Linked DNA regions of Undibacterium parvum. The protein of the gene in region 1 binds, or shares a complex with, the protein of each later gene. Links are inferred from orthologs where the notes say so. Each region holds a gene or a part of one and is shown on either strand. Other genes may lie near its edges. The genes, in order: dapF and EJN92_RS12965.

The links.
Region 2: the proteins of dapF (region 1) and EJN92_RS12965 are in contact, whole or in part, in a solved structure (PDB 5YGU), measured with the Escherichia coli proteins. The link is inferred for Undibacterium parvum from one-to-one orthologs.

Annotation. Positions count from the first base shown.
Region 1 is NZ_CP034464.1:1,499,292-1,509,806, forward strand. Bases 5,849-8,842 are described here. They hold dapF (diaminopimelate epimerase), read left to right. Parts: upstream 5,849-6,916; coding sequence 6,917-7,768; downstream 7,769-8,842. Other genes in these bases: EJN92_RS06455 (methyl-accepting chemotaxis protein), read left to right, coding at 5,849-6,812; EJN92_RS06465 (DUF484 family protein), read left to right, coding at 7,800-8,456; EJN92_RS06470 (tyrosine recombinase XerC), read left to right, coding at 8,458-8,842. In the rest of the region: EJN92_RS06445 (DUF423 domain-containing protein), read right to left, coding at 1-362; EJN92_RS06450 (indolepyruvate ferredoxin oxidoreductase family protein), read right to left, coding at 546-4,127; more of EJN92_RS06455, read left to right, coding at 4,434-5,848; more of EJN92_RS06470, read left to right, coding at 8,843-9,390; EJN92_RS06475 (Fur family transcriptional regulator), read left to right, coding at 9,459-9,965; EJN92_RS06480 (CobW family GTP-binding protein), read left to right, coding at 9,997-10,515. UniProt on the Escherichia coli protein: Involved in the succinylase branch of the L-lysine biosynthesis and in the biosynthesis of the pentapeptide incorporated in the peptidoglycan moiety. Catalyzes the stereoinversion of LL-2,6-diaminopimelate (L,L-DAP) to meso-diaminopimelate (meso-DAP).
Region 2 is NZ_CP034464.1:2,955,123-2,965,411, forward strand. What follows is about bases 4,839-7,606. They hold EJN92_RS12965 (RNA pyrophosphohydrolase), read right to left. Parts: upstream 6,655-7,606; coding sequence 6,022-6,654; downstream 4,839-6,021. Other genes in these bases: EJN92_RS12955 (NAD(P)(+) transhydrogenase (Re/Si-specific) subunit beta), read left to right, coding at 4,839-5,383; EJN92_RS12960 (CNP1-like family protein), read right to left, coding at 5,484-6,035; EJN92_RS12970 (proline--tRNA ligase), read left to right, coding at 6,883-7,606. Outside these bases: tRNA 2-thiouridine(34) synthase MnmA, read right to left, coding at 65-1,162; EJN92_RS12935 (NUDIX hydrolase), read right to left, coding at 1,164-1,652; EJN92_RS12940 (Re/Si-specific NAD(P)(+) transhydrogenase subunit alpha), read left to right, coding at 2,027-3,142; panD (aspartate 1-decarboxylase), read left to right, coding at 3,176-3,538; EJN92_RS12950 (NAD(P) transhydrogenase subunit alpha part 2), read left to right, coding at 3,624-3,938; more of EJN92_RS12955, read left to right, coding at 3,938-4,838; more of EJN92_RS12970, read left to right, coding at 7,607-8,619; EJN92_RS12975 (lytic transglycosylase domain-containing protein), read left to right, coding at 8,644-9,327; EJN92_RS12980 (substrate-binding periplasmic protein), read right to left, coding at 9,648-10,289. UniProt on the Escherichia coli protein: Master regulator of 5'-end-dependent mRNA decay.

The DNA.
Region 1 (10,515 bases):
CAGGCAGCCCATGTCAGCATCGCCCATCCGGCCAGGAATGCCAGACCACCGATAGGTGTGATCGCACCCAACAGACGTATGCCACTCAGCGCCAGCGCGTACAGGCTGCCGCTAAAAATAACAATTCCTGCCAACATGCAATAGCCGGCGCGCGGCAACCAGGGCGAATCTAATCTAGGCATCAACAGCGCAACCGCCAGCAAACCCAGCGCATGCACCATCTGATAATGCACCGCAGTTTGCCAGACGGCCAGCATCTCGCTACTCAGAATTTGCTTCAGCGCATGCGCCCCAAAGGCGCCGCAGGCGACTGCGATCAGCATATTGAGGGCGGCGGCGAAGATAAAACGGCGTTCTGGCATGGCGTGCTTCCGGTGAAATGTGTCTATTGTTGGACAAAGCGTCCTGTGAATGGCGCCATTGTAAATCAGGATAGAACAGGACGAAAAAAATGGCCGGAACAATTCCGGCCATTTTTTACTCAGCTTTTTTTACAGATTTTTTTACTCAAAAACCAGTCTAGCTTGCGTCCATCATTGCGTCCATCAAGCCGCCTGTTGAGTCGACTGCGGTGCTTTGAACTCAGCCAACAAACTCGCTCCTTTGGTCTTGGCCGCGCTCAAATTTCTTTCTTTAACATGACCATAACCGCGGATATCTTCAGGAATGCTGGCAATCGCCACCGCCTTGGATAGGTTGCCTGCATTTAACTGCGGCAGCAACTGATTCAGGGTCTGGCGATACTCGACGATCAGGGCACGCTCCATCTTACGCTCTGCGGTATAGCCAAAAATATCCAAGCTACCACCGCGCAGGGATTTCATCTTCGCCATCACGCCGAAGGCTTTCATCATCCACGGGCCAAACTGCTGCTTGATCAGATGACCGTGTGCATCACGCTTGGCGAACAGCGGTGGTGCCAGATGGAAGTTGATCGCGTAGTCGCCTTCAAACATGTCGGCAATTTTTTTCTTGAACTTGCCATCGGTGTATAAGCGTGCCACTTCATATTCGTCCTTGTAAGCCATCAGCTTGAACAAATATTTGGCGGCCGCTTCGGTCAGGCGCAAAGGCTTACCGTCGGCGATCTTGCTCTCGGCCGCTTTGACCTGGCTGATAAAGTCGCTGTAAGCTTGCGCATAAGCCGCATCCTGGTAGTCGCTCAGGAAGGCCACGCGTTTGCTGATGGTATCGTCCAGAGTAGGCGCGCGCTTGAGCTCTATCACTTGCGATGGCGTGATCAGGCGCTTGATCGCTGCCATGTCATTAGCGGCGATACGACCCCAGTTGAAGGCTTCTTTATTGAATGCGATCGCCACACCATTGAGTTCTATCGCGCGCATCAATGCCGCTTCGGTCAAAGGTACCCAGGCTTTTTGCCACGAGTAACCAAGGATGAACATATTGGTGGCAATCGTGTCGCCCATCAAGGCAGTGGCAATCGCACCAGCATCGATCAGATCTACCCGGTCGCTGCCACAGGCTTTGCGGATTTCCTCTTCGGCCGAGTCGGCAGGGAATTGCCAGTTAGGATTCTTGATGAAGGTTGAAGTCGGCGTGCCATTGGTATTGATTGCGGCAAAACTGCGTCCTTCGCCCATGCGTGACAAGGCATCCTTGCTAGCGGTAACGATCAGATCGCAACCTATCACCAGATCGGCCATGCCGGTACCTACACGTGTCGATTGTATGTCTTCAGCCTTATCCGCAAGCCTGACGTGCGACATCACGGCACCACCTTTTTGTGCCAGCCCGGTCATATCCAAGACCGAACAAGCCTTGCCTTGCAGATGCGCAGCCATCGCCATGATCTGGCCTATGGTAACCACACCGGTACCACCCACGCCCGTGACCAGCACGCCAAACGGTTGCGCCGTACTCGGTAATACCGGTTGCGGCAAACTAGCGACATCAAGCGACTGACCCTTCTCTATTTTGGCCTTTGCAGGCTTCTTCAATTTGCCACCTTCGACCGTGACGAAGCTAGGGCAGAAACCGGTAACGCAAGAAAAATCCTTATTGCAAGACGATTGATTGATCTGGCGCTTGCGGCCGAAATCAGTTTCCAACGGTTCTACCGACAGGCAATTCGACTGCACACTGCAATCACCACAGCCTTCGCAGACTGCTTCGTTAATGACCGCACGTTTGGCCGGATCAGGGAAACCTGGCTTGCCATTCTTGTCGATTTGCTTCCTGCGGCGGCGCTTTTCAGAGGCGCAGGTCTGATCGTAAATCATCGCAGAGACGCCTTTTGCGACACGCAATTCACGTTGTACCGCATCGAGTTCGCTACGATGACGCACGGTGACGCCAGCGGCCCAAGGATAATCGGCAGGATACTTTTCTGGCTCATCGGTGACGACGATAATCGGGCCCACGCCTTCGGCGGCGATCTGACGCGAGATCATGCCAGGATCAAGCGGGCCATCGAAAGGTTGACCGCCGGTCATGGCAACCGCATCATTAAACAGAATTTTGTAAGTGATATTCACGTCACCGGAGACTGCAGCACGAATCGCCAGCAAGCCGGAATGGTAGTAAGTACCATCACCCAGATTACAGAACACGTGGTTCTCGGTAGTAAACGGTGCCTGACCTACCCAGGTCACGCCTTCTGCGCCCATGTGGGTAAAGGTCGAGGTTTCGCGGTCCATCCAGGTCACCATGTAATGGCAACCGATACCAGCCAGCGCACGACTGCCTTGCGGTACTTTAGTCGAGGTATTGTGCGGGCAGCCTGAGCAAAAATGCGGGATACGATCTTTGTTAGGATCTGGCTTACTCACCACATTGAGCATGGCCTCTTTGGCTTCCAGATAAGCGACCCGCTCTTTGACGCGCTGCTCGACCGGATGACCGGCGAAATAGCGACTGATGCGGGAGGCGATGGCGCGCGCGATCTGTGCCGGGCTCAGCTCGTACGTGGCTGGCAATAACCATTCGCCATGACCGGAACCGTGTAGATTGCTCCACTCGCCGCTATCGTCAAACTTACCAACCACACGTGGACGTACTTTATCTTCCCAGTTATACAGCTCTTCTTTCAGCGCATACTCAAGGATCTGGCGCTTTTCTTCAACCACTAAGATCTCGTCAAGGCCAGTCGCAAATTCGCGCACGCCTTCCGATTCCAATGGCCAGGTCATGCCTATCTTGTAGAGGCGGATACCGATATCTTTGGCGACTTGCTCGTCGATGCCCAGGTCCGCCAACGCCTGACGGGTGTCGAGGTAGGATTTACCAGCAGTGATAATGCCGATTTTTGCGACCGGGCTATCCCAGATAATTTGATTGAGCTTGTTGGCACGCGCATACGCCAGCGCAGCGTACCATTTGTAATTATTCATGCGCGTTTCTTGCGCCAGCACCGGATCCGGAGTACGGATATTCACGCCATCGCTAGGCAGTACGAAGTCGGTGGGAATGATAGGCTGGACGCGGTCTGGATCGATCTCGACCACGGCACCGGATTCAACGATATCGGTCACGCATTTCATCGCCACCCATAGACCGGTGTAACGCGAGATCGCTATCCCATGCAGACCGTAATCGAGATACTCTTGCACCGAAGACGGGTACAGCACGGGGATACCGCAAGCTTTCAAAATATGTTCACTTTGATGCGCAGCAGTGGAAGATTTTGCGGCATGATCATCGCCTGCCACCACTAAGACACCGCCGAATTTTGAGGTGCCAGCCAGATTGGCGTGTTTAAAAACGTCGCCGCATCTATCTACGCCTGGGCCCTTGCCGTACCACATGGCAAACACGCCATCGTATTTGGCACCGGGGAACATATTCACTTGCTGCGTACCCCAGACCGAGGTAGCAGCCAAGTCTTCATTCACGCCAGGATGAAATTTCACATGATGTTTGGCCAGATGTTTTTTAGCTTTGGCAGCGGTCAGATCGACATTGCCCAGCGGTGAGCCACGATATCCGCTAATAAAGCCAGCGGTATTCAAACCCGCCTTTTCATCGGCTTGACGTTGTAGCATGGTCAGACGTATCAACGCCTGAGTACCTGTCATAAAAGCGCGGCCGCGCTCTAAGGTAAATTTGTCGTCTAGTGAAATATTATTGTCGACCAGCGCCTGCTGTTCGACTTTATTCGGTGCATTCATGATGTCTCCGTGCTTTTATTGTGTGGCGAGGATGTACGCTACAGATCTGAATCACTTTGTAAATGAATCATATCCTTTTAGGATGGCTGGCACATTAACATTGTGTATTGCCGAACGCTAGGGACAGTAAGCAATAAAAAGACCAGTACAGTATGACTGACAATTGCGCAAAGTGTACTGGTTGCAACAGAGGACGCTTCTTTTGAAGAAATGCCTCACTTTTCGTATTTAGTTATATCAATTTTACAAAAATCTGAGAAAATAGATTCAGCATTCCCGCAGGTAAATCCCAAGGAAGAACGCAACATGCCCCCAAATATCAAAGACCTGATTGCCCGCATTTGTGCCTCATCTATGCCCAAATCCCGGGATGAACTGATAAACCGCGTGATGCACCCTTGCTCGGTCCTGATGAGCAAGTTAAGTCTGCGCACCAAACTGCTCTGCATGTTTGGCACCTTCATCGCCGCCATCATCGTGCTTGGTGCATATACTGTCTCCAACCAAAACACCGACTTGAACACAGCCCGGAGTGAGTCGCAAGGCGTAGAGCTATCGCGCCAAATCATGCTGGTTTTGATACAGACCCAAAAACATAGGGGCTTGGTCAATCTTAAACTTTCAGGACAGGATACCGATGCGAGCTTAAAAACGCTCAGAAGCGAACTTAACAAAAGCCTGAACCAGCTTGATACCGCCATAGAGCTCTACTCAGAATTCGCACTTGCCAACCCTTGGAAAGCGACAGCTGATGAACTACGTCAATTAGCCTCAGGAAAAATCGCTAGCAATAGCGCTGATAATTTGGCACAACATAGCCGCCTGATCGCGCAAATTCTCAGCTTTTCGAATTTAAATAATGAAACCAGTGGCCTCTTATTTGACCCGGTAGCGTCCAGTTATTTATTGATGGACGTTGCGATACAAAAAATCCCGGTCTGGATAGAGAACCTGGCGATTTTGCGCGGCATGGGTGCCGGTTTTATTAAATCTGGCAACATCGATTTTTCCGGAAAAGCCGCCTTAATCTCACGCCTGGACGGCTTGCGCAGCGCCATCGCTGCAGCGACAGAAATGGATGCAGCCTTAAAACGCGCTGGGGAAACTATGAGCGCCGAGCAACAACTAGCGCTCAAAACAAGTACCGATTTCGCCGCAACGGTGCGCAAAAATTTGTTAGGTGAAAATATCGAAGGGGACGCTAGTGCCTACTTCGCACAAGCTAGCTTGGCGATAGAAAAAACCGTACTTCTACAAACCCATTTGCAAAACCGCTTAAACAGCATACTCAGCGAGCGTATTAGCGCGCTCACACTACAGCGCAATCTGACTATCTTCATTATGCTAGCTGCGCTGTTCGCCACCGCCTATTTGGTATTTGGTTTTTATCGGAGTTTTATATCGGCAATGGCCGATGTTGGCGCTTCCGCGCTCTCGGTGGCAAAGGGCGATCTGACCAAGCAAGTTCACATCGATGGTAAAGATGAATTAGCACAAACTGGTGATGCCCTAGAAAAAATGAATTTAAATTTGTCAGCACTCGTGGCAAATGTACGTACTAACTCCAGCATGGTGTCGCAACTCGGACAAATTTTAGCCGTTGGTATCAGCGACATGGCCATACGTACCGAACAGCAAGCATCGAGTCTGGAACAAACTTCGGCCAGTGTTGAAGATCTCGCTGCGACTGTCAAAAAGAATGCGGACAGCGCCAAATCGGCGGACAATCTGGCCTCGAATGTACGCTTAATCGCCGAATCGAGCGGTGACATCATGCATGCCGCAGTTGAAAGTATGCAGGGTATCCATACTAGCGCTAACAAGATGCAAGAGATCGTCAGCATGATAGACCGAATCGCGTTTCAGACCGATATCCTGGCGCTCAATGCTGCGGTTGAAGCCTCCCATGCGGGCACCCACGGTCTGGGTTTTGCCGTGGTAGCGAATGAGGTAAGAGCATTGGCTCAGCGTACCGCTGACGCCGCCCGCCAAATCCGGCGACTGATAGACGATGCGGTGTCTAAAGTAGAGACTGGTGTTGAGCAAATTAATGAGGTCAATCTCACTTTGGCCGACATCGTTAGCGGCATTCGAAATTTGGCGAGCAATACCAATTCGATTTCCACCGCTTCAGCCGATCAAAGCAATGGTTTAGCGCAGATCTCGGAAGCCATCCGGCATTTGGATGAGATCACACAAAGCAATGGCAAAATGGCAGAAGAAGCCAAGCATGCCTCTATCGACCTGGAAACACGTGCGCTGGCACTGACTGAAGCGGTATCGATGTTCAGATTGCGCCAAGGTACCGCCGATGAGGCGCATGCCTTAGTTAAAAAAGCCACGGCCCTATTCCACGTCAACGGTATGTCGACCTTGCAAAGAATCACCGATGATTATGACCACGTTTTTGCCGACCGCGATATGTATGTGTTTGCCTTTAACCGTGATGGACAATACCTCGCGTTTGCCGGTAACGCCGCCAAATTGGAAGTAAACCTCATGACCGTGAGTGGGCTTGACGGTCGCAAACTGGTCGAAGACGCCTTTGCACTCGGTGCCGTTGGCGGCTGGGTGGATTACACCATTGTCAATCCTGTGACAAAAAAAATAGAAACCAAAACCTCTTATCTGGAACCGATCTCCGCAGATATCGTGGTCGGTTGCGGTGTGTATAAATCGGCATAGAGCGCAAGTAAGCTCAGTTCGCAGTTATTAGTAAGCACAACATAGTAAGCACAACAAATAGCAGACGCACAAGAAAAACACCAAGTAGCGGATATAATGGCGAGATGAAACTTAAATTCACTAAAATGCATGGTGCTGGGAATGACTTTATCGTCATCGATGCCATCAATCAAAACATTAACTTTACGCCGACTCAGTGGAAGCACCTAGCAGACCGGCGATTTGGCATAGGTGCGGATCAAATTTTGGTGGTGGAACAGCCTGTCAGTGCAGATGTCGATTTTCGCTACCGCATCTACAACGCTGATGGCGGTGAAGTCGAGCAATGTGGCAATGGTTCACGTGCATTTGTGCGCTTTGTCACGGATAAAAAACTCACCAACAAAAACGCGATAAGGGTAGAAACCATGTCCGGCATCATAGAACCGCAACTGCAGAGCGACGGCAGTATTTGCGTGAATATGGGCGCCCCTATTCTCGATGCAAGCAAAGTGCCTTTTGATACATTCGGCTTGAACGCGAAAACGCAGGCCGATGATTTATCCTGGCCGCTCAGCATCAATGAAAAAACAGTATTCGTATCCGCCGTTTCTATGGGTAATCCACATGCAGTACAAGTCGTGGAGGATAGTGAAACTTACCCAGTCTTACTAGATGGCCCGTTAATTGAGCATCATCCACGTTTTCCAAAGCGCGTGAATGCGGGTTTCATGCAAGTGATCAATCCTCAGCATATCCGGCTACGCGTCTTCGAACGTGGCGCTGGCGAAACGCTGGCCTGTGGTACCGGCGCTTGCGCTGCGGTCGTAACCGGCATACTGCGCGGTCTACTAACATCACCCGTGCGTGTGTCCATGCATGGCGGTGAATTGTCGATAGACTGGCAGGGGCCTGATCACCCTGTATTTTTAAGCGGCCCTGCTGTGACTGTTTTTGACGGCGAAATCGAGATTTAAATTAACATTAAAAAATACATAGAAACCCCCAATGAATTCCAATGACATCGCTGAGTATCTAAGCAATAACCCGCATTTTTTTGAAGAACACGCTGAACTTCTCGCCAAAGTCAAACTCAGTAGCCCACTGCTTGGTCGCGCCATTTCTCTGCAAGAGCGCCAAATGGAAGTGGTACGTGAAAAACATAAATTACTAGAATTACGCCTTTCTGAACTAATGCGGCTAGCACAAGAGAATGATGCCATCACCTCGAAATTTCAACTCTGGACCCGCTCACTGCTATTGGCCCGCAATGACATCGACCTACCACATGTATTAACCCAGGGCTTGCAAGAGATTTTTTCTTTGCCCTACGCCACGCTACGCTTATGGCAGGTCTCAGATGAGGTCACGCACACTTGGTTCGCACAGGCCAGCTCTGAAGATGTGCAATTGTTCGCTAAGGGATTGAGCGCCCCATTTTGTGGAAAAAATCAAGATTTCGAAGCCGCAAGCTGGATAGAGTCTGAACAAAAAATATTGTCAGTTGCGATGCTGCCTTTGCGTTTGTCAGAACATGCACCGACCTTCGGTTTATTGGTCTTGGGCTCACCAGATGAGGCGCGGTTTACTAAAGCAATGGCTACTGATTTCTTAGCCAAAATCGCTGACACCAGTAGTGCGGCTTTGGCTTGCATGCTAGATTAAGATGAGTCAGATTGCGCAAGAGAGCTATCTAGATGCCTATATAAAGGTCTTGCGCACCCAACGTAGCTTGTCCCCACACACTATCAGTAGTTATCAACTCGATTTAGCCGATCTGGTGAACTTTGCCGATGGCCGCGATTTGGCCTCACTAGGTTATTCCGACATACGTCGCCTGACATCCTTGCGCCATGCCGAAGGACTAAATGCACGAAGTATTGCGCGTCGACTATCCTGTTGGCGCGGTTTTTATCGCTGGTTGGCCGAGCAAGTTAGCCTAGCCGCAAATCCTGTCGATGGCATTAAGTCGCCCAAGAAAACTAAATCTTTGCCCAAGGCCTTAGGGGTGGATGATGCGGTGCGCCTGGTTTCACAAAGCCACTGCAATGAAGCCACGCCCAGCGCCAATCGCGCCATGTATGAATTATTGTATTCCAGTGGCTTACGGGTCTCAGAACTCGTAGACTTAGATGTGCATGATATTCAGCAAAGCGATCACACCAGTCGCGGATGGATAGATCTGGAACAAGCTGAGGTACATGTGACAGGCAAGGGCAATAAGCAACGCATCGTACCGGTAGGAAAGCCTGCATTAGCCGCAGTACGCGATTGGTTACTATTACGCCCGACGCTGCTCAAGGCCGATCCCCATCCTCTGTTTTTGAGTGAGCGTGGCACCCGTATTTCAGTACGCCTGGTGCAGCTAAGACTAAAAGCCTATGCCCAAAGCATAGGAATTGCGGCAGATGTCCATCCGCATATGTTGCGCCATTCTTTCGCCTCGCATGTACTGCAATCATCAGGCGATTTACGAGCAGTACAGGAAATGTTGGGACATAGTTCTATCGCTGCCACGCAGGTCTACACCTCATTGGATTTTCAGCACTTGGCGAAGGTGTATGACGCCACCCATCCGCGTGCAAAAAAATCAAGATAGAAACCACCTTTTGCAACTCAATTGCATTTTGATGCATAATAAGGTTTTGTTCGCACGTTGTTAGCATCATGAAAACCAGTCGCATCAGCCTCATAGCAAGCAACACTCCCAAACTAGCCCAAATGCGCGCGCAGAATTTGCTACGGCAGGCACAAGTACGGGTAACCGATGCTCGATTACAGGTCTTGAATGTATTGCTAGAAACACATAGTGCGCTATCGCATCTGGAGATACAGGACGCCTTACCGCAGCTAGATCGTGTGACCCTGTACCGCGCCCTCGACTGCCTGACCGAAGTTGGACTGGCACACAAAATCCCTGGCGACGACCGAGTATTTCGTTACAGTACTGGCAATGAACCGCAAAGCGAGCATGCGACGCGCGGCGTACAGCATCAACATGCACATTTCAAATGCAGTCTTTGCGCCAGAATATTTTGCCTCGATGGGGAACAAGCCGCTAGTTCACTCAAAGATCAATTAAGTGACACTTTGCAAACCACCCTAGCCAAAGGTTTTAAAAATCACGATATAGAACTGACCATCAAAGGCTGGTGTGCAGATTGCTCCAAATAACCCCCCCCCTCTTAGAAATCGACATTCTGCTATGGCACTGATACCAACAACCATCTTGACCGGCTTTTTAGGTGCAGGAAAAACTACCCTCCTCAATCGGATATTGCAAGAAAATCACGGCCATAAAATCGCCGTGATCGAAAATGAGTTTGGCCAGGAAAACATAGACAATGAAATTTTGCTTCAAGATAGTAATGAGCAAATCATAGAAATGAATAATGGCTGTATTTGTTGCACAGTACGGGGTGACCTGATCGTGGCCTTGGGTAAATTGATACAGCAAAAAAATGAAGGGAAAATCGATTTTGACCGCGTCATTATCGAAACCACAGGCCTTGCCAATCCAGGCCCGGTTGCGCAAACCTTTTTTGTTGATGAAGAAGTCGGCATGTACTACATGCTAGATGCTGTGGTGACCGTAGTCGATGCGCGTCACGCAATGCAGACGCTCGATGAGCACGAAGAAGCGCAAAGACAAGTTGGATTCGCCGATAAAATTTTGCTATCCAAAACCGATTTAGTGGATGCTGCACAGGTGTCAGTATTGCGT
Region 2 (10,289 bases), 1.5 Mb from region 1 along the record:
GCCCAAGCCAGGGCGCATGGAGTATGCGCGCTGAGCCTGGTAGTTTTTGCAATTGCTCTGGTCTTTAGACAGCCGAGCTATTGATGATGCCGCCGCCTAGGCAGACGTCGCCATCATAGAGCACGGCCGATTGGCCGGGGGTGACGGCCCATTGTGGCTGTGCAAAAGCGAGCTGAAATTCTTGCTGGTTACCGCTAAAGCTGCAAGCCATGTCGGCTTGGCGATAGCGGGTTTTGGCAGATAAATCGCTGATCTCAGGCGCGTGTCCAGCCACCCAGCTCACTTGCGCCGCCTCTAAGGAGGAGGAAAGTAGCCACGGATGATCGTGTCCCTGCACCACGTACAGAGTATTGCTGACTATGTCTTTGCGCGCCACATACCAGGCATCGCTGCTGCCATCGGCATTTTGATGCGATTTGATGCCGCCTATGCCTATGCCCTTGCGCTGCCCCAAAGTGTAGAAACTCAGACCGACATGCTGACCGATGACCAGACCTTCTGGCGTCTTCATGTCGCCCGGCGTGTAGGACAGATAGCGGTTCAGGAAGTCGCGGAAAGGACGTTCACCGATGAAGCAGATGCCGGTTGAGTCTTTCTTTTTGGCGTTTGGCAATTGCAATTGTTCGGCAATTTTACGCACTTCGGTTTTTTGAATTTCACCTAAAGGGAACAGGGTATTGGCCAGTTGCGCCTGATTTAAGCGGTGCAGGAAATAACTTTGATCCTTGCTGGCATCGAGCGCTTTGAGCAATTGAAATTGGCCTTGCACTTCGCGCACGCGGGCGTAATGGCCGGTGGCGATGTAGTCTGCGCCCAGCTTCATGGCGTGATCCAGGAAGGCCTTGAATTTGATCTCGGCATTGCACAGCACATCGGGATTCGGTGTGCGGCCAGCCTGATATTCGCGTAAGAATTCGGCAAACACCCGGTCTTTGTATTCGGCGGCAAAATTCACCGCCTCGATATCGACACCGATGACGTCGGCCACGCTGACCGCATCGATCCAGTCTTCGCGGGTCGAGCAGTATTCGGAATCGTCATCATCTTCCCAGTTTTTCATGAACAGGCCGATGACTTCGTAGCCTTGCTCTTTCAATAGCCAGGCCGAGACCGAAGAATCGACCCCGCCCGACATGCCTATCACTACTCTTTTTTTACTCAATTTAAACTCCAAGTGCACTAGCGTGCGTAAACAAGAGCGACAGCGGCGCGCGCTGGCCTTGCAGGTAATCATTCACACACTGCATCACCAGGGGGCTGCGATGGCGTTCTTGCGACGCGATTAATTCTTCCTGCGTCATCCACAGGGTACGCAGTATGCCGGTGTCCAGTGGCCGCGCATGTGCCGCGCCTAGCTGACCGGTAAACGCAAAACGCAGATACGTATTTTGCTCGCCGGTGCTGGCCGAAACATAACGCGACAGATAGCTACCAATTAAGGCGGTCGGTGCGAAATCATGGGCGGTCTCTTCCAGAGTTTCGCGGATCACCGCTTGTTCCAGGGTTTCATTCGGATCAAGATGACCTGCCGGCTGATTGATACGTAGGCCGTCGGGGGTCTGTTCTTCTATCATGAAAAACTCATGGGTATTGCCATTTTTGCGGGCAATGATGGCCGCGACCGTGACGGAGGGCTTCCAGATTATTGACATAGCTGCTTTCGAATAGTGCGACATTTTACTTTGACATCAAATAATATGTGCGAAACTAGCAAATTTGACGAAAAATTAGCTAATGCTAAATTTGTATATTGGATGATTTTATTCTTGTTGAAGCACATGAATTTGTAGAATACTAGCCTAGCCAAACTAGTTAATCGGCTGGAAAGCCTTATGCTTATTGGCTCTCGGATGTTTTCCCTAGTTAATGCCAAAGTCATATTTACTCGCTAAGTTAGTAAACATTGGTAAATGAGTAAAAATTCGAACGGTTGTGCTAAAAAACATTTTGCGTGTAATATTGTTGTCGAATATCAAATGTAAGATTCGGGTAAGAATTTTCAAATTGCAAACCAAGGAGTAAGTCTATGAGAATCGGCATTCCCGCCGAGAGCCGGCCGGGCGAGACGCGTGTAGCGGCGACCCCAGAAACCATAAAAAAATATGTTGCAGCTAAGCACAGCGTGATCGTGCAAGCCGGTGCAGGTATTGCTGCCAGCATTACCGATGAAGCTTATCAAGCTGCCGGTGCCCAAATCGGCACTGCGGCTGAAGCTTTTGCTGCAGAACTGATCCTCAAGGTCAGAGCGCCATCGGCAGAAGAGCGTGCCCTGATCAAGTCCGGTACGGTACTGGTTGGTATGCTCAATCCTTTTGATGCTGAGAATATCGCAGCGATGGCCGCACACGGCATCTCTGCTTTTGCACTCGAAGCGGCACCGCGTATTACCCGTGCGCAGTCGCTCGACGTCTTGTCATCCCAAGCCAATATCGCCGGTTACAAAGCCGTGTTAATGGCGGCCAATACCTATCAACGTTTCATGCCTATGCTGATGACTGCCGCCGGCACCGTTAAAGCCGCGCGTGTCCTGATCATGGGCGTAGGCGTAGCTGGTTTGCAGGCGATCGCAACGGCCAAACGTCTGGGGGCCGTGATTGAAGCCTCGGATGTAAGACCTCCGGTCAAAGAGCAAGTCGAATCATTAGGTGCGAAATTTATCGACGTGCCTTACGAAACCGATGAAGAGCGCGAGATCGCCAAAGGCGCAGGCGGTTACGCCCGCTCTATGCCAGCAGCGTGGATGGCACGTCAAGCGGCCTTGGTGCATGAGCGCGCCAAACAAGCCGACATCATCATCACCACCGCCTTGATCCCAGGGCGCAAAGCACCGATCCTGATCTCGGAAGAAACCGTCAAGGCCATGAAACCAGGTTCGGTGATCGTCGATATGGCGGTCGAGCAGGGCGGCAATTGCCCACTCTCTGAACTAGGCAAGACGGTCACCAAGTACGGCGTGCATATCATAGGTGAGCCAAATCTGGCGACCCTGCTGGCGGCCGACGCCTCAGCCTTGTATGCCCGCAACGTACTTGATTTCCTCAAGCTGATCATCGATAAGGATGCGGCGCTGGTGATCAATAAAGAAGATGAAATCATCGCTGCCACACTGGTCTGTGCCGGCGGCGAAGTACTTAAAAAATAATACTGAAATAGAAATACGGAATTAGGAATTACCATGCAAAGAAATATGCTACGCGCCAAAATTCATCGCGCAACTGTCACCCAGTGCGATCTCCACTACGAAGGTTCGTGTGGTATCGATGAAAATCTGCTCGATGCCGCCGACATCAAGGAACATGAGCAAATTGAGCTGTACAACGTTAACAATGGCGAACGCTTCTCCACCTATGTCATCAAAGGCAAACGCGGTAGCGGTGAAATCTCCTTAAACGGTGCAGCAGCACGTCGTGTACAACTGGGCGATCTGATGATTATTTGTACTTACGCACCGATGACGGATGAAGAAGCAAGTAGCTTCAAGCCGAAAGTGGTGTTTGTGGATGGCAAGAATCAGATCACTAGTCTGAAAGCCTATTAATCTCGCAGATGTTCGCAGAGATTAATGCGGGTTAATTAAAATTGCATGTCTAAGCCTTATCAATAAATTTAACAGAGAGGACATCATGGAAGTTAGTCATACCCTTACCAACCTCATCATTTTTGTGTTGGCGATTTACGTCGGTTACCACGTGGTTTGGACCGTTACCCCAGCTTTACATACGCCTTTAATGGCGGTGACCAATGCCATTTCTGCCATCATCATTGTCGGCGCCATGTTGGCCGCCGGTCTGACTGAAGGCTTGCTGGCGCAGGTAATGGGCACGGTTGCCGTGGCTTTGGCCGCAGTGAACGTGTTTGGTGGATTTTTGGTGACCCAGCGCATGCTGGAAATGTTTAAGAAAAAAGAACCTAAAGTTGCCGCCAAGGAGATCAAATAATGAGTATGAATTTGGTCACAATGTTGTACCTGATCGCCTCAGTGTGTTTTATTCAGGCGCTTAAGGGCTTGTCGCATCCATCTACCGCAAGACGTGGTAACGCCTTCGGTATGGCGGGTATGGCGCTGGCGGCGTTCACCACGATCGCTTTGATCGTGAAGCTCAAATCAGAAGCATCTGGCTCTGGCCTCGGTTATGGCCTGGTAATCCTAGGCGTGGTGGTCGGTGGCGGTATCGGTGCCACGCTGGCGAAACGGGTAGAGATGACCAAGATGCCTGAACTGGTGGCAGCGATGCATTCCCTGATCGGTCTGGCAGCGGTCTGTATCGCGGTGGCAGTGGTGGCTGAGCCTTGGATTTTCAATATCACGGCACGCGATGCGGCGATCCCGTTTGGTAATCGTCTTGAGTTGTTTATCGGTACCTTTGTCGGTGCGATTACTTTCTCAGGTTCGGTCATCGCTTTCGGTAAATTATCGGGTAAATATAAATTCCGCCTGTTCCAGGGGGCGCCAGTTAGTTTTGCCGGTCAGCATATGTTGAACCTATTGCTGGCTTTGGCGATGCTGGGTTTCGGCCTGATGTTTTGCTTCGCTCCTGGTACTGCGCCAGCCTGGTTGCCGTTTGTCTTGATGGCCGCGATCGCCTTTGTACTGGGTGTATTGATCATCATCCCTATCGGCGGTGCTGATATGCCGGTGGTGGTGTCTATGCTCAATAGTTACTCTGGTTGGGCTGCGGCCGGTATCGGTTTTTCTTTGAATAACTCGATGTTGATCATTGCCGGTTCGCTGGTCGGATCTTCCGGTGCAATTCTCTCTTACATCATGTGTAAGGCGATGAACCGCTCCTTCTTCAATGTCTTACTGGGTGGCTTTGGTGGTGCTCCGGTAGAGGCAGCGGCAGGTGGACAGGTACAGCGTCCGGTAAAATCTGGTTCGGCCGATGACGTCGCTTTCTTACTGGGCAATGCCGAGACCGTCATCATCGTTCCTGGTTATGGCTTAGCCGTGGCCCGTGCTCAGCATTCTCTGAAAGAATTGACTGAGAAGCTGACACATAAAGGTATCACGGTTAAGTATGCGATCCATCCTGTGGCGGGTCGTATGCCTGGCCACATGAACGTTTTGTTGGCAGAAGCGGAAGTACCTTACGATCAGGTGTTTGAGATGGAAGACATCAATAACGAGTTCGCGCAAGCCGACGTAGTGCTGGTGCTGGGTGCCAATGACGTGGTGAATCCTGCCGCTAAAGATCCAAAATCAGCGATTGCCGGTATGCCAATTCTGGAAGCCTACAAAGCGAAGACGGTGATCGTCAACAAACGTTCTATGGCCTCCGGTTATGCCGGTTTGGACAATGAATTGTTTTACATGGATAAAACCATGATGGTGTTTGGCGATGCCAAGAAGGTCATTGAAGACATGGTCAAGGCGATCGATTAAGTCTTAAGCCCCAATAAAAAGCCCTCTCAAATTTTGAGAGGGCTTTTTTATTTCTTGGGCATTTTTTTCGTCGCTCTGAAGTGAAACTTAAAATCGGAACTTAAAATGACTTCAGCACTTGCTTGTGTTTGATGCGCGTGATGATCTGTTCGGCTTTTCCTGCGGTGCTTTTGCCTTCGCAGAAATAATCGTAGAACAGGGTGTTGTGTTGCTTATTCGCGCCAGCGTCGGAAATTCTCTCCCATTGATCTCGACGCGAGTTTGACCAGCTACCGTCACTGCGGCCAAAGGCGTATAGTTTTTTTTCACCAGTCTGGCAGCGTATCCCTTCATAGCTGATGTTCTTGGCACCACCACTGCTATTTGAGACCAGGGTGTAGCGTACGCTGCCATCGCTATTCACGCTCAGGGATTTGGCATCGATAAAAAAGGCCTGACTGCCACTGTCATAAAACGCCAGCAAATTTTCTGCCACCGGTGCGGCCGGCAAAGTGAGCGCAATTTCCTGCCATTCTTTGTTGACTTCCTCTTCTATGTCGCGACTAGTCGCTGCCAAGGCTAGTTGCGTCAAGCCGCTAAGAGCCAGCGCTGCCAAAATACGTTTTGGCAGTGGCAGCGCTAGGTGGAGTTCAGATCGTCTATTTTGCTTCATCTTTGCCATCTTCATTGCTTGCACTCGTTGTGATGTCTATGCTTATGCTGACACTAGTCTGTATCGACTGCAGGCTAGTTGCGGCGGCATCTTCTAAGCTTGCCTCCACGCTGCGCGCAGGTTTGCGTTGTGCGCCCGGATGATCGGTTCTGTGGATGAAGCGCGATAATTCTTGCAGGGCGAGTTGATACACGCCACGCTTAAACTCTATCACCACATCTAAAGGTACCCAATAATCATGCCAACGCCAGGCGTCAAATTCAGGGTGATTGCTGGCACGCAGATTGACGTCGCAATCGCGTCCTACCATGCGCAACAGAAACCAGATCTGTTTTTGGCCACGATAATGCCCGCGAATTTCACGCTTGATGAAATGATCCGGCACCTCATAGCGCAGCCAGTCACGGGTTCTACCTATGATCTTGACGTGTTCAGGCCGCAAACCGGTTTCTTCTTCCAGTTCGCGAAACATGGCCTGTTCCGGAGATTCGCCGTACTTGATACCACCTTGAGGAAACTGCCAAGAATGTTCGCGTACCCGCTTGCCCCACCAAACTTCATTGCTCGCATTGAGCAATATGATGCCTACGTTAGGCCGAAAGCCTTCACGATCTAGCATGTTCAACCTCAATACTTTCTGCGGCTAAACGGCGTGCTCCTGAAATGTCAAATGATGTCGTGCGTGATTTATCGTGTATTTTCACTATGGAACACGGTGTTCATCACATAAAAATGCAAATAAGGCGCAGTTTCCATCATCAAATATGCAAAGAGTAGGCGCATTAGCCAACTAATCCTTTAAAATTGAGATGATTATAACCCTCTATTTTTGAAAAGAATCATTGTCATGCGTGCTACAAGGTTTTTTATTTCCACTTTGAAAGAAGCTCCTGCCGATGCAGAAATCGTCAGCCATAAATTGATGATGCGTGCCGGCATGATTAAGCGTCTCGGTTCCGGTATCTACAACTACATGCCTATGGGCTTGCGCGTGATTCGCAAAGTGGAAAATATCGTGCGCGAAGAGATGAATCGTTCGAATGCGATCGAGATGTTGATGCCAGTGGTGCAGCCTGCCGAGTTATGGCAAGAGACTGGCCGCTGGGACAAGATGGGCCCGGAGCTGATGCGTGTTAAAGACCGCCACGGGCGTGAATACGCGATCCAGCCTACCTCAGAAGAGGTGATTACCGACGTAGTACGCTCCGAGATCAAATCTTATCGTCAGTTGCCACTGAATTTTTATCATATCCAGACCAAGTTTCGTGATGAGCGCCGGCCACGTTTTGGCTTGATGCGTGGGCGCGAGTTCACCATGAAGGATGCTTATTCTTTCGATCGCAATGTAGATGGTCTGAAGCAGTCTTATCAAGTGATGTTTGATGCTTACACGCGTATTTTTACACGCTTTGGCCTGGAGTTCCGTGCCGTGGCGGCTGACAATGGCGCTATCGGTGGTTCCGGTTCGCACGAGTTTCACGTGATCGCCGATACCGGCGAAGATGCGATCGTGTATTGCCCAAGTTCGGATTACGCTGCGAATATGGAAGCGGCCGAGGCCGTGGCACCAAGTGGTGAGCGCGCTGCTGCCAGCGCTGCGCTAACTAAAACGGCGACCCCAGGCAAAGCCAAATGTGAAGATGTGGCTGAGTTGTTGGCGATTCCTTTGACATCCACCGTGAAGTCTATCGTGCTGACGGTAGAAACTGAAGAGAAGGGCGCCCTACATAAACAAGTCTGGTTATTGCTGCTACGCGGTGATCATGAACTCAATGAAATCAAGGTCAGCAAAATCCCTGGTCTGGCAAATAACCGCTTCGCCACCGAAGACGAAATCGTCGAACATTTTGGTACCCGTCCAGGTTACCTCGGTCCTATCAATACCAGCTTGCCAGTCAAGATCGTGGCGGACCGTACGGTTGCCATGATGAGCGATTTTGTGTGTGGCGCGAATGAGGCCGATTTCCATTTTACCGGTGCCAACTGGGGTCGCGATCTTCCCGAAGCGCAAGTCGCTGATCTGCGTAATGTGGTGGCGGGTGATGCCTCACCCGATGGCAAAGGCGTCTTGGCGATACAGCGTGGGATAGAAGTTGGTCACGTGTTCCAGCTCGGCACTAGCTATTCCGAGTCCATGAAAGCTACTTTCCTGGATGAAAACGGCAAGCCACAATTCTTGCAAATGGGTTGTTACGGCATAGGCGTGACACGCATCTTGGGCGCGGCGATAGAACAGAATTTTGATGATAAGGGCATCATCTGGCCTACCGCGATCGCGCCGTTTGAAGTCGTGCTTTGCCCTATGGGGATGGATAAGAGCGAAGCAGTCAAAGAACAAGTCGAGAGCTTGTACGCAGCATTGCTGGCGGCCGGTGTCGATGTGATTCTGGACGATAGAGGTCAACGTCCGGGTGCCATGTTCGCCGATTGGGAATTGATCGGGGTACCGCATCGCATCGTGATTGGTGACCGTGGCTTGAAGGATGGCATGCTCGAATATCAGGGTCGTCGCGATACCGAAGCTACTGCCGTCGCCGTGCCAGATATGCTGTCCTTCATCCTGGCGAAATTGGCTGGGAAATAATATACAGGGATGGAGTATATTTTAATGCGCACGTCTTTCGTGCGAGTTGAGCCTAAATTAAGCGATACCCCCGGGTTTTCGCTTAATTGCTGGTTCAGGCAGCAGCTACGCTTACTCAGTATTTCTGCATTTCTCTGCGCGCTTTTTAGTTCGCCCTTGGCCTTGGCCGGGAATCAAAAAGAAGAGGCGATGGCCGATTCGGTGCGGCTGGCCTTATCCAAATTGGTCAGTGATCCGCGTCCCCCTAAGCCTAGTTTTGATCAGATCGAAGAGCGTATCAAATATCTGCATTGGCTGGCCGAGATGTCGGATCGCTTGAAGCGACGTCTGACCGATAAGCAAACCCGACTCGAATTCATAGAAGCCGTCTGGTACGAATCGAAACGCGCCGGACTCGATCCGGCCATGGTGCTGGGCCTGATACAGGTAGAGTCGGGCTTTCGTAAATACGCAACTTCAGTGGTCGGCGCGCGCGGCTATATGCAGGTGATGCCATTCTGGTCGCGCGTGATCGGCGACCGTGATGCGCAAAAGCTATTTCAGATGCAATCGAACCTGCGTTATGGCTGCGCGATTTTACGCATGTACATCGATATGGAAGCGGGCAACCTGTATCTGGCCTTAGGACGTTACAACGGCAGTCGGGGTCGGCCTGAGTATCCAAATGCAGTTTTGGCGAACTGGAAGAATTGGGAATACAAAAAGTAGCGCTACAAAAACCTCGCATGCGCGGCTGAGCTGCTTAGCCTCGCACTGAAATTTTCCCTGTGTTTTCATTGATACCAAAACCTATACGCATATTCCATGCGCCTCACAGCCGTTTTTGGCTCTGTGAGGCGCAGCGATATTGCGTGCGGTTTTCTTATTTGTATGTCGCTGTCTGTATGCTGCCTACAAGTAGAGCCAAGTATTTTGCTTTGTAGAGGTTGAAATTATTTAAGCAGCTCACTGCTTGTGGCTTTCTGTCGCTTAGTCATTTCTATGCGTCGTGCAGATTCAGACTTCGATGATTTTAGCGTTCACTTTGCTCAATTAGATTTACCGTGCTCATGTATGATTTTTTCATACGTACCATCTTTTTTTAGTTCTAATAAAATCTCATCAAATTTATCGCGCACTAGATCGAGGTTTTTTTTCTTTGAAAACGCGATATAACTAGGAATCGCCTGGACTTCAGGAGTTAGTTCTCTGACTTTATCCATCGCATCTTTGTGCTTTAAAATATCCAATGCCCCATACCTGTTACTCACTAAAATATCGAATCGTTTAGCTAGTAATTTATCGACATTTTGCTCCCCGGTATAGGTGGTGTCAGGCGCTTTAATCAATTTGTTTTTAACTGCATTATCAAAAACATCGCCGTAACTGACTTTATTCACCACCCCAAAGCTATAACCAGCGAGCTTCTGTAAATCGCCATCAAATTTAATTTCTGTGCCTTTCAAAACAAAAAGGGACACGGTCTGTGGCATCAGTACGACTCTAGAGTAATCAGCAAAGGTTTCTCTTTCGGCTGTTTTGTATGCGGTAAAAATGGCGTCGGCCGTGCCTGCTTCTATCATTTTGATTGAGCGCGCCCACGGCATTAATGTGATGTTGATTGGTTGCTGCATTCGGCGAAAAACTTCCTTCACAATTTCCACCACCATTCCATTAGTCTGGCCTTTTTC